2 regions of the Actinoallomurus liliacearum genome follow, and region 2 is predicted to be linked to the other one. Evidence: riboswitches for the same ligand, from Rfam matches in the RefSeq annotation. Region 2 holds a riboswitch; the other holds the start of a gene.
The links. Region 2 has a riboswitch for S-adenosylmethionine ahead of thrC (threonine synthase). Riboswitches for the same ligand answer to the same signal wherever they lie in the genome.

Region 1 (4,188 bases), on a different contig from region 2:
GAACCGGCCTCGTCGCCGCCCGGCGCGGCATGCGCGCCGGTGGCCGGGCCGCTTCCGCCCGGGATCGCGTGCGAGCCGAGACCACTGTCCTGGCCGCCGGGCGCGGGGTAACCGCCGGTGGCCGGGCCGGTCCCGTCCGGGATCGGGCGCAGGTCGAGACCGGTGTCCTGACCGCCGGGTGCGGGATAACCGCCGGTGGCCGGGTCGGTCCCGCCCGGGGCCGGGCGCGGGTCGAGATCGGTGTCCTGGCCGACGGGCGTGGGGTAACCGCCGGTGGCCGGGTCGGTTCCGCCCGGGAGCGCGTGCGGGTCGAGACCGGTGTCCTGGCCGCCGGGTGCGGGGTGGCCGCCGGTGGCCGGATCGGTCCCGTCCGGAGCCGGGCGCGGGTCGAGACCGGAGTCCTGAACGCCCGGCGCGGCGTACGGGCCGGTGTCGTGGCCGCCCGGTGCGGCGTGCGCGACGCCTTCGGCGTCGTGCCCCGCCGGGGCGGTGCCGGGCTCCGGAGCGGGGACCGGCTGAGCGGCCGGGGTGGGAGCCGCCTCCTGAGCGTGCGGTCGCTGCTCGGCCCTCACCTGGTCCGCGGTGATCTGGTTGAGGAACCAGGCGGGCAGGTAGGCCTCGATCGGCATCCCGGAGTTGACCGCGAGCCACCAGTCGGCGTCCGGCCAGGACTGCGCCATCTCCACCAGCGACATCCGTACGAATTGCTCGTAGCCGGGGCCGAGGTGGCGGCGCGCCGACTCGACGGACGTGTAGGCGAGCACATGGGTGCGCCCCTCGTGGACGCTGGTCGGCCACGTGAACGCGGGCTGTCCGGAGGCGTCGGGCTCCGTCTGCGGCACCGGGACGACGAGCTCGGCCACGCTCAGCAGCCTGAAGTAGGCGTTCTGGTCCCCGGCGCGCAGCACCTCGCCAAGCTGCTGCTCCAGTTGGTTAGCGGGCTCCCATGTGTCGGTCATTGGCCACCCCCCGGAAGCTCTTTGCACAAGGTGTCCACCGTACCGGGAGCAAACCGGCGGTGCGCACGAGTACCACCAGTCGACCGGACCAATCAGGACTAATCGGTATCATTCGCCCCTTTTGGCAACGTTACACGCTGCTGTCTCACCAGTGAGCTGCCGCCCCCCGCACGGGCCCGCCTCCTGCGGTCTTGCCGCCGGCGAACCCGTCTCCTGAGAGCCGGCCACGCCCGGCTGGCCTCATCCGGCCGATCTCACCGGTCGGCCGCACCGAGCCGCCCACACCCGGCCGCCCACACCCGGCCGGCCTCGGAGACAGGCCGCACCGGGTCGGCCTCAGTGGGGCGGCCTCAGTGGGACAGTCGGCGCAGGGCGGTCAGCAGGCGGTCGATGTGCTCGTCCGTCGTGCCGATGCCGATGCTCGCCCGCAGGGCGGTGCCGTCACCGTCGTCGCAGCCGCCGTCTCCCGCGCCGACCAGGCGCCGGACGAGGGGGTGCGCGCAGAACTTCCCGTCGCGGACGCCGATGCCGTACTCCTCGGAGAGCGCCGTGGCGACGGCACGGGACTCGCGCCCCTCCACGACGAACGGCACGATGCCGACGCGCGGATGCCGGTCGCCCCACAGCGACAGCTCCCGTACGCCGGGGATCGCCGCCAGCCCCCTCCGCAGCCGCGACAGCAGCCGCTCCTCCTCCGCGACGAGGGCGTCCCAGTCGGTCAGCGCCTCGCAGGCGGCGGCGAGGGCGACGACGCCGAGGACGTTCGGCGTGCCGGCCTCGTGCCGCTGCTGCGGGTCGGTGGACCACGTCACGTGCTCGCCGACGCTCGCGGTGGCGCCGCCGCCCAGCAGGTACGGCTCCGCGGCGCGCAGCCAGTCGGCGCGGCCCACGAGGCAGCCGGCGCCGAACGGCGCGTAGAGCTTGTGCCCGGAGAAGGCGACGTAGTCCACGTCGAGCGCGCCCATGTCGAACGGCCGGTGCGGGACGAGCTGCGCGGCGTCCACCGCGATGCGGGCGCCGTGCGCGCGGGCGACGGCGGCGAGCTCGGCGAGGGGCCACAGTTCGCCGGTGACGTTCGACGCGGCGGTGACGACGAGCAGGCGCGGCCCGGACGGCGCCGCGGCGAGGGCCTCCCCGGCGGCCGTGACGGCCGCGGTCGGGGAGTCGGGGGCGGCGAGCCGTACGACCCGGTGGCCGCGCCCCCAGGGCAGCAGGCTCGCGTGGTGCTCGGACTCGAAGACGACGACCGTGGTGCCGTGCGGCAGGGCGTGCGCGAGGAGGTTCATCGCGTCGGTGGTGTTACGGGTGAACACCACGGCGTCCCGGTGCCAGGCGCCGACGAACTCGCGTACGACGCGACGGGCGCGTTCGTACCGGTCGGTCGTCACCTGCGACGCGTAGCCCGCGCCGCGGTGCACGCTGCTGTAGTAGGGGAGGGCGGCGTCGAGCGCGTCGCGCACCGCCTCCAGACAGGGCGCGCTCGCCGCGTAGTCGAGGTTCGCGTACGAAACGGTGCGCCCACCGGCCACGGGGACGGGAACGCCCGCGCCGACGACACGAAGAGTGGGACGGGCGACGGCGGGCAGATCGAGGACAGCGGACAACACGCACCTCCAGCGGGGTCTGGGACCCCACGAGGGGTCCGCGCTTGTCCGGCACGGTCGTGCCGAACCCGGTCATCACCCGGGGCACCCCGCCACGGACGGAGGGTTGCCGGCCAGCAAGCCGGGGCTCAACGCTGGCACTCGTGACCTGATCGGGATTATAGAGCACCGTCCGGACTCTGCCTATTCGCGATCACATGACCGCTTCCGTGCGTCTAATACCGGCAGGAAACGTCGAAGGGAGCGGGTAATGCGGAGTGGATGGCGGTGGCCGGTGGGGGCCGCGCTGGTGGCGGTGTGCGCGGCCGGCTGCGCCGTCGGGACGAACAAGGGCCAGGTGTGCGACGACGCCGTCAAGGCGGTCGGGACTTACAACGCGACGCTCAACCGCATCTCGCCGGACGACATCACCGGGTGGAAGCAGGCGGCGGCGACCCTCGCGGCCCGGTTCGACACGCTCGCCCGCGAGTCCGACGACCGGAAGGTCAAGCGCACGCTGAGCGGCATGGCCACGGAGTGGCGGGGCGTCAGCACCGGCATGACCCCGCGCGACATCTCCGGAATGCAGGCGGCCGTTCAGCGGCAGCCGGCCGCTCTGGCCAAGGCCTGTCACTGAGGCCGGCGGCGGCCGGCCACCCTGGCCAAGGGTCGTCACTGAGGGTCCGAGCGCCCGCGGGCGCTCGGATCGCTCACTCCGAGCCGGAGTCGTACACCCGGCCCGTCGGCTGGCCGGTCGGCGGGCCGCCGGGGGGCGGGCCGCCGGTCGGCGGGGGCGACGGGTGCGTCGGCGGCGACGGGTGCGTCGGCAGCGTCGGCCGAGTCGGCCGGGGCCGCGAGAAGGTCGGGTACGGCCGCGGCTGGGCGGGCGCGGTGTACGACGGCCACTGACGCTGGCCGACGTACACCGAGGGGTCGCCGAACTGCTTCACCGACATGTTCTCATCGGCCTTGACGAGGTAGTCGTGCCAGATCTTGGCCGGCAGGTCGCCGCCGTACGCGGAGTAGCCGGGTAGGCTGAGCGCCTTGTTGTCGGTCCGGAAGACGGCCACCGAGGTCACGAGCTGCGGGATGAACCCGTTGAACCAGACCTGCTTGCCGCTGGACGTGGTGCCGGTCTTGCCGGCGGCGTTCCGGTCGGGCAGCGCGGCCCGGTAGCCGGTGCCGTTGTCGACGACCTTCTGCATGGCGTACGTCGCGTCACGGGCGACCTGCTTGCTGAAGACCCGGGTGCCGTCGGTCGGCTCGGTGCGCTTCTTGCCGTCGCGGTCGGTGACCGACCGGATGACGTGCGGGGCGTGGTACACGCCCTCGGAGGCGAAGGCGGCGTACGCGGCGGCCTGCTGCTCCACGCTGACGTCGATGACGCCGAGCGGGAACGTCACGGCGGTGTTCGCCCCGTTGGCGGTGAGCTGCGACTCGGGGATGCCGAGCTTCTCCGCCATCTTCATCACCTTGTCGTTCCCGATCTTCTGGGCGATGTTGACGTAGGCGGTGTTGATGGACTTCTCCGTGGCGGTGACGAGGTTAACCGGGCCGAAGTCCTCGTTGTTGTCGTTCTGGATCGGCTGGTTGCTGCCGTCGAACGTCTGGTCGTTGCTGCCGTCGACGTAGTCGTCCAGCGACAT
Region 2 (4,188 bases):
GTGCGAGACGGTGGCGGCCGACCGGCTGCGGGCACACGGGTACGAACCGGACGGCGCGGGCCGGCCGCCGCTGCCGGACTACACGCGCTACCTGCGCGTGGCCGCGCATCGCAGGCTCGCCGCCCGCAAGCGCGAGGCGAAGGACCTTTTGCGGCGCCGGGACGAGCCGTCCGAGGTGGCCGCCCGGCTCACGAGCGCGACCGTGTGACGGGCCTCCGGGCTCCGGCGCCGGCGCCGAGCACGAGGCTCGGGCCCGGCGCGGCGGACCGGCGCTCTTGACGGCCGACGCCGGTGGTCCCGGCGTCCGCCCGGCGCGGCGAACGCGAGGACTACGGTCGGCGGTCCAGCGTGTCGTGCTGTCCGGCGGACCGGCGGCGCGTGCGGGCTACGGTCGGTGGTCCAGGGCGTCGAGCTGCGCGGCGAACCAGCGCTGCGGCGGCAGGGCCGTCGCGGCGGCGGTCAGCCGGGCGCAGCGCTCGGCGCGCTCGGCGCGCGGCATGAGCAGTGCCTGGTTCAGGGCCTCCGCCGTCTGTGACACGTCGAACGGGTTGATCATCAACGCGTCCTCGTCGAGTTCGGCGGCGGCGCCCGCCTCGCGGGACAGCACCAGGGCACAGCCGTCCTCGGACAGCACCGGCCCCTCCTTGGCGACGAGGTTCATGCCGTCCCGGATCGGGTTCACGAGCAGGACGTCCGCCAGGCCGTACGCCGCGAGCGAGCGCGGATAGTCGTCGTTGACCTGGAGGATCAGCGGCTCCCAGCCCGCGTCGCCGAACTCGTCGGAGATCTCGGCCGCCATCCGCTGCACGGCGGCGGTGTACTCGCGGTACTCCGGCAGGTCGTGCCGCGAGGGGTAGGCGAAGGCCAGGTGCACGACCCGGCCGTGCCACTCCGGATGCTTGGCCAGCAGTTCCCGGTAGGCCGCGAGCCCCCGCACGATGTTCTTGGACAGCTCGGTGCGGTCGATCCGCACGATCAGCTTGCGATCGCCGACCTGCTCGCGCAGCGCCTGTCTGCGGGCCCGCACGTCGGGTTCGGCGGCGCGGGCGCGCAGCGACACGCCGTCGACGCCGAGCCCGTGCACGCCGACCCGGGTGACGCGCCCGGCGTGGACGACCGTACGGGCGACGCGGTCGACCTTCGCCTGCAGCACGGAGGCGCAGCAGTCGATGAACGCGTCGGCCCAGTGCTCGGCGTGGAAACCGGCGTGGTCGGCGCCGAGAACGCCTTCGAGCACCTGGCGGCCGATGTCGTCGGGCATCAGGCGGTAGTACTCCGGTGGCGCCCACGGCGTGTGCGAGAAGTGCGCGATCTTCAGGTCGGGGCGGCGCTCCCGCAGCATGCCCGGGGCGAGCGTCAGGTGGTAGTCCTGGATCGCCACCTTCGCGCCGGGCCGGGCGTCCCGGGCGAGCGCGTCGGCGAACGCCGCGTTGTACGCCTCGTACGACTGCCAGTCCCGCCGGGAGCGCGCGTCGAAGTGCGGGCTGTTCGGGGTGTCGTACAGCATGTGATGGACGAACCACAGCGTCGAGTTGGCGACGGCGTTGTACGCGCGGTGGAAGGTGCCGACCGGGATGTCCAGCATGCGGACCGCGCCGGCGCCGTACTCGTCCAGCCGCCCGTCCTCCGCCCGGCGGACCGCGGCGCGGTCGGCGTCCGACAGCGCCGCGCAGATCCACAGGATGTCCCCGTCCAGGCCGGCCATGGCCGAGACCAGACCGCCGCCGCCGCGCCGGACCGAGAGCGTGCCGTCATCGGCGAGCTTGAAGGAGACCGGTCCGCGGTTGGACGCGACCAGGACCTGCGAGTCATCCATGTGGGGAGCGTAACCGGAGGACGTGAACGGGGGGCGAGGAAGGTCCAGTGGTCGGACACTTCGGGATGACATTCCACACAGGTCTCACTCCGGACCGGCCGGGCATGTCACCCCGCTGAATCCGCACGTGGGCAGGGCCTGGCGACGACGCGCCCCCGGACGGGAGCGGGCCGGAACCGGCCGTGCCGGCGTCTCGCGACCTGAGACGCGCTTGGCGGAGAACCGGTCAGTCACGTATACAAGTCGTCAGACGACAACTTAATAACGCTCATCCAGAGGGGTGGAGGGACCGGCCCGTTGAAGCCCCGGCAACCCTCCCGGACATGCGGTTCACAGCGTGCGACGACGCGTCGCCGACTCGCCCCAGCGAGGCCGCCCGGGACAGGTGCCAACTCCGGCTCGTGACCAAGGTGGCACGGGAAAGATGAGGAGAAAGGCCTCGCTTCATGTCGCAGACCGCCGCCCGAAACCTCGGCCCCGCGACCGCATTGACGTGCCGTGAATGCGGACAGTCCTACGATCTGGGCCCTCGCTACGCCTGTGAGCTGTGTTTCGGTCCCCTTGAGGTCTCCTACGACCACACCGGCGTGACCCGGGAGCAGATCGAGTCCGGGCCGCGCAACATCTGGCGTTACCGGGGCCTGCTGCCGGTTCCGACGAACGTCATCGACACGCCGAACACCGAGCCCGGCTTCACCCGCCTCGTACGCGCCGACAACCTCGCCGAGTCGCTGGGCCTGCGGTCGCTGTGGGTCAAGGACGACAGCGGGAACCCCACCCACTCCTTCAAGGACCGCGTGGTGGCGGTCGCGCTCGCCGCCGCCCGTGAGCTGGGTTTCAAGGTGCTGGCCTGCCCGTCCACCGGCAACCTCGCCAACGCGGTCGCGGCCGCGGCGGCGCGCGCCGGCATCCGCAGCGCCGTCTTCGTGCCCTCCGACCTCGAGAGCCAGAAGATCATCACGACGGCGGTGTACGGCGGGACGTTCGTCACCGTCGACGGCAACTACGACGACGTCAACCGGCTGGCCTCCGAGCTCGCCGGTGAGCAGGAGGACTGGGCGTTCGTCAACGTGAACGTGCGGCCGTACTACGCCGAGGGTTCCAAGACCATCGGGTACGAGATCGCCGAGCAGCTCGGCTGGCGGCTGCCCGAGCAGATCGTGGTCCCGGTCGCGTCCGGCTCGCAGCTCACGAAGATCGACAAGGCGTTCCAGGAGTTCATCAAGCTCGGCCTGGTCGAGGACCGGCCGTACAAGATCTTCGGCGCCCAGGCGACCGGCTGCTCGCCCGTCTCGGCCGCGTTCAAGGCCGGCCACGACGTCGTGCAGCCCGTCAAGCCCTCGACCATCGCCAAGTCCCTCGCGATCGGCAACCCGGCCGACGGGCCGTACGTCCTCGACGCCGTGCGCCGCACCGGAGGGGCCGTCGAGGACGTCTCGGACGAAGAGGTCGTCGACAGCATCGGACTGCTCGCCCGCACCGAGGGCATCTTCGGTGAGACGGCGGGCGGTGTGACGCTGGGCGCGCTGCGCAAGCTCCTGTCGACCGGTGTGCTCGACCCCGACGCCGAGACCGTGTTCATCAACTCCGGCGACGGTCTCAAGACTCTGGACGCGGTGGCCCCGGTCGCCAAGCCGTCCGCGAACATCGCCCCGACCCTCGAGGCATTCCGAAAGGCAGGTCTGGCGTGAGCTCGATCAGTGTCCGCATCCCGACGATCCTGCGCAGCTACACGGGCGGCGAGGCCGAGGTGAAGGCGACGGGATCGACCGTGCGCGAGGTCGTCGCCGACCTGGAGGCCAACTACTCCGGCATCGCCGCCCGCATCCTCGACGACAACGGCAGGATCCGGCGGTTCGTCAACGTGTACGTGGGCGAGGAGGACGTGCGGTTCGCCGACGGCCTCGACACGCCCACGCCCGACGGCGCCCAGATCTCCATCATCCCGGCCGTCGCCGGCGGCTGAGCCGCTGAACCTGCGGTTGAACCGCGGAGTTCGCGGCCGATCTGCTGATCCGTCGAACCTGCGGCTGAGCTGCGGAACCCGCGGCCGTCGTCCCGGGCGGCGACGGCGCTCACGGGTGACACCCCGTGAGCGAGAGTCCCCGCGATCCCCGGTGCTCACCGAGTCCATCGACTCGGTGAGCACCGGGGATCGTGCGTTGGGCCGCCGAAATGTCGGACTCGAGGTGCTCTGCTCCACGCTCCTGAGCGGGAATTGCGTTTTCCTTATCCGGATTTTTGGACATCGGCGGTTAGTTCCGGTTCGGGGATCCCGACTTTTGACCAGCATCGGCCGCCCGCACTTCTGGGGTAAAGGCTGTTCCACGGACGGTAGCCGTGTGTAGGGTCGGCGATGGCCGCCGCAGCCG

Region 1: another riboswitch for S-adenosylmethionine. It lies ahead of ABD978_RS38535 (aminotransferase class V-fold PLP-dependent enzyme); the one in region 2 lies ahead of thrC (threonine synthase).

The regions. Positions count from the first base shown of each region.
Region 1 is NZ_BAABHJ010000039.1:230,186-234,373, forward strand. It holds gene ABD978_RS38530 (SseB family protein) at 1-959, opposite strand, end outside; gene ABD978_RS38535 (aminotransferase class V-fold PLP-dependent enzyme) at 1,310-2,563, opposite strand; SAM riboswitch class IV at 2,599-2,712, opposite strand; gene ABD978_RS38540 (hypothetical protein) at 2,814-3,179, shown strand; gene ABD978_RS38545 (transglycosylase domain-containing protein) at 3,253-4,188, opposite strand, start outside.
Region 2 is NZ_BAABHJ010000008.1:768,711-772,898, reverse strand. It holds gene ABD978_RS18380 (sulfotransferase family protein) at 1-208, shown strand, start outside; gene ABD978_RS18375 (alpha,alpha-trehalose-phosphate synthase (UDP-forming)) at 386-1,816, opposite strand; SAM riboswitch class I at 2,082-2,247, shown strand; gene thrC (threonine synthase) at 2,263-3,507, shown strand; gene ABD978_RS18365 (MoaD/ThiS family protein) at 3,504-3,782, shown strand.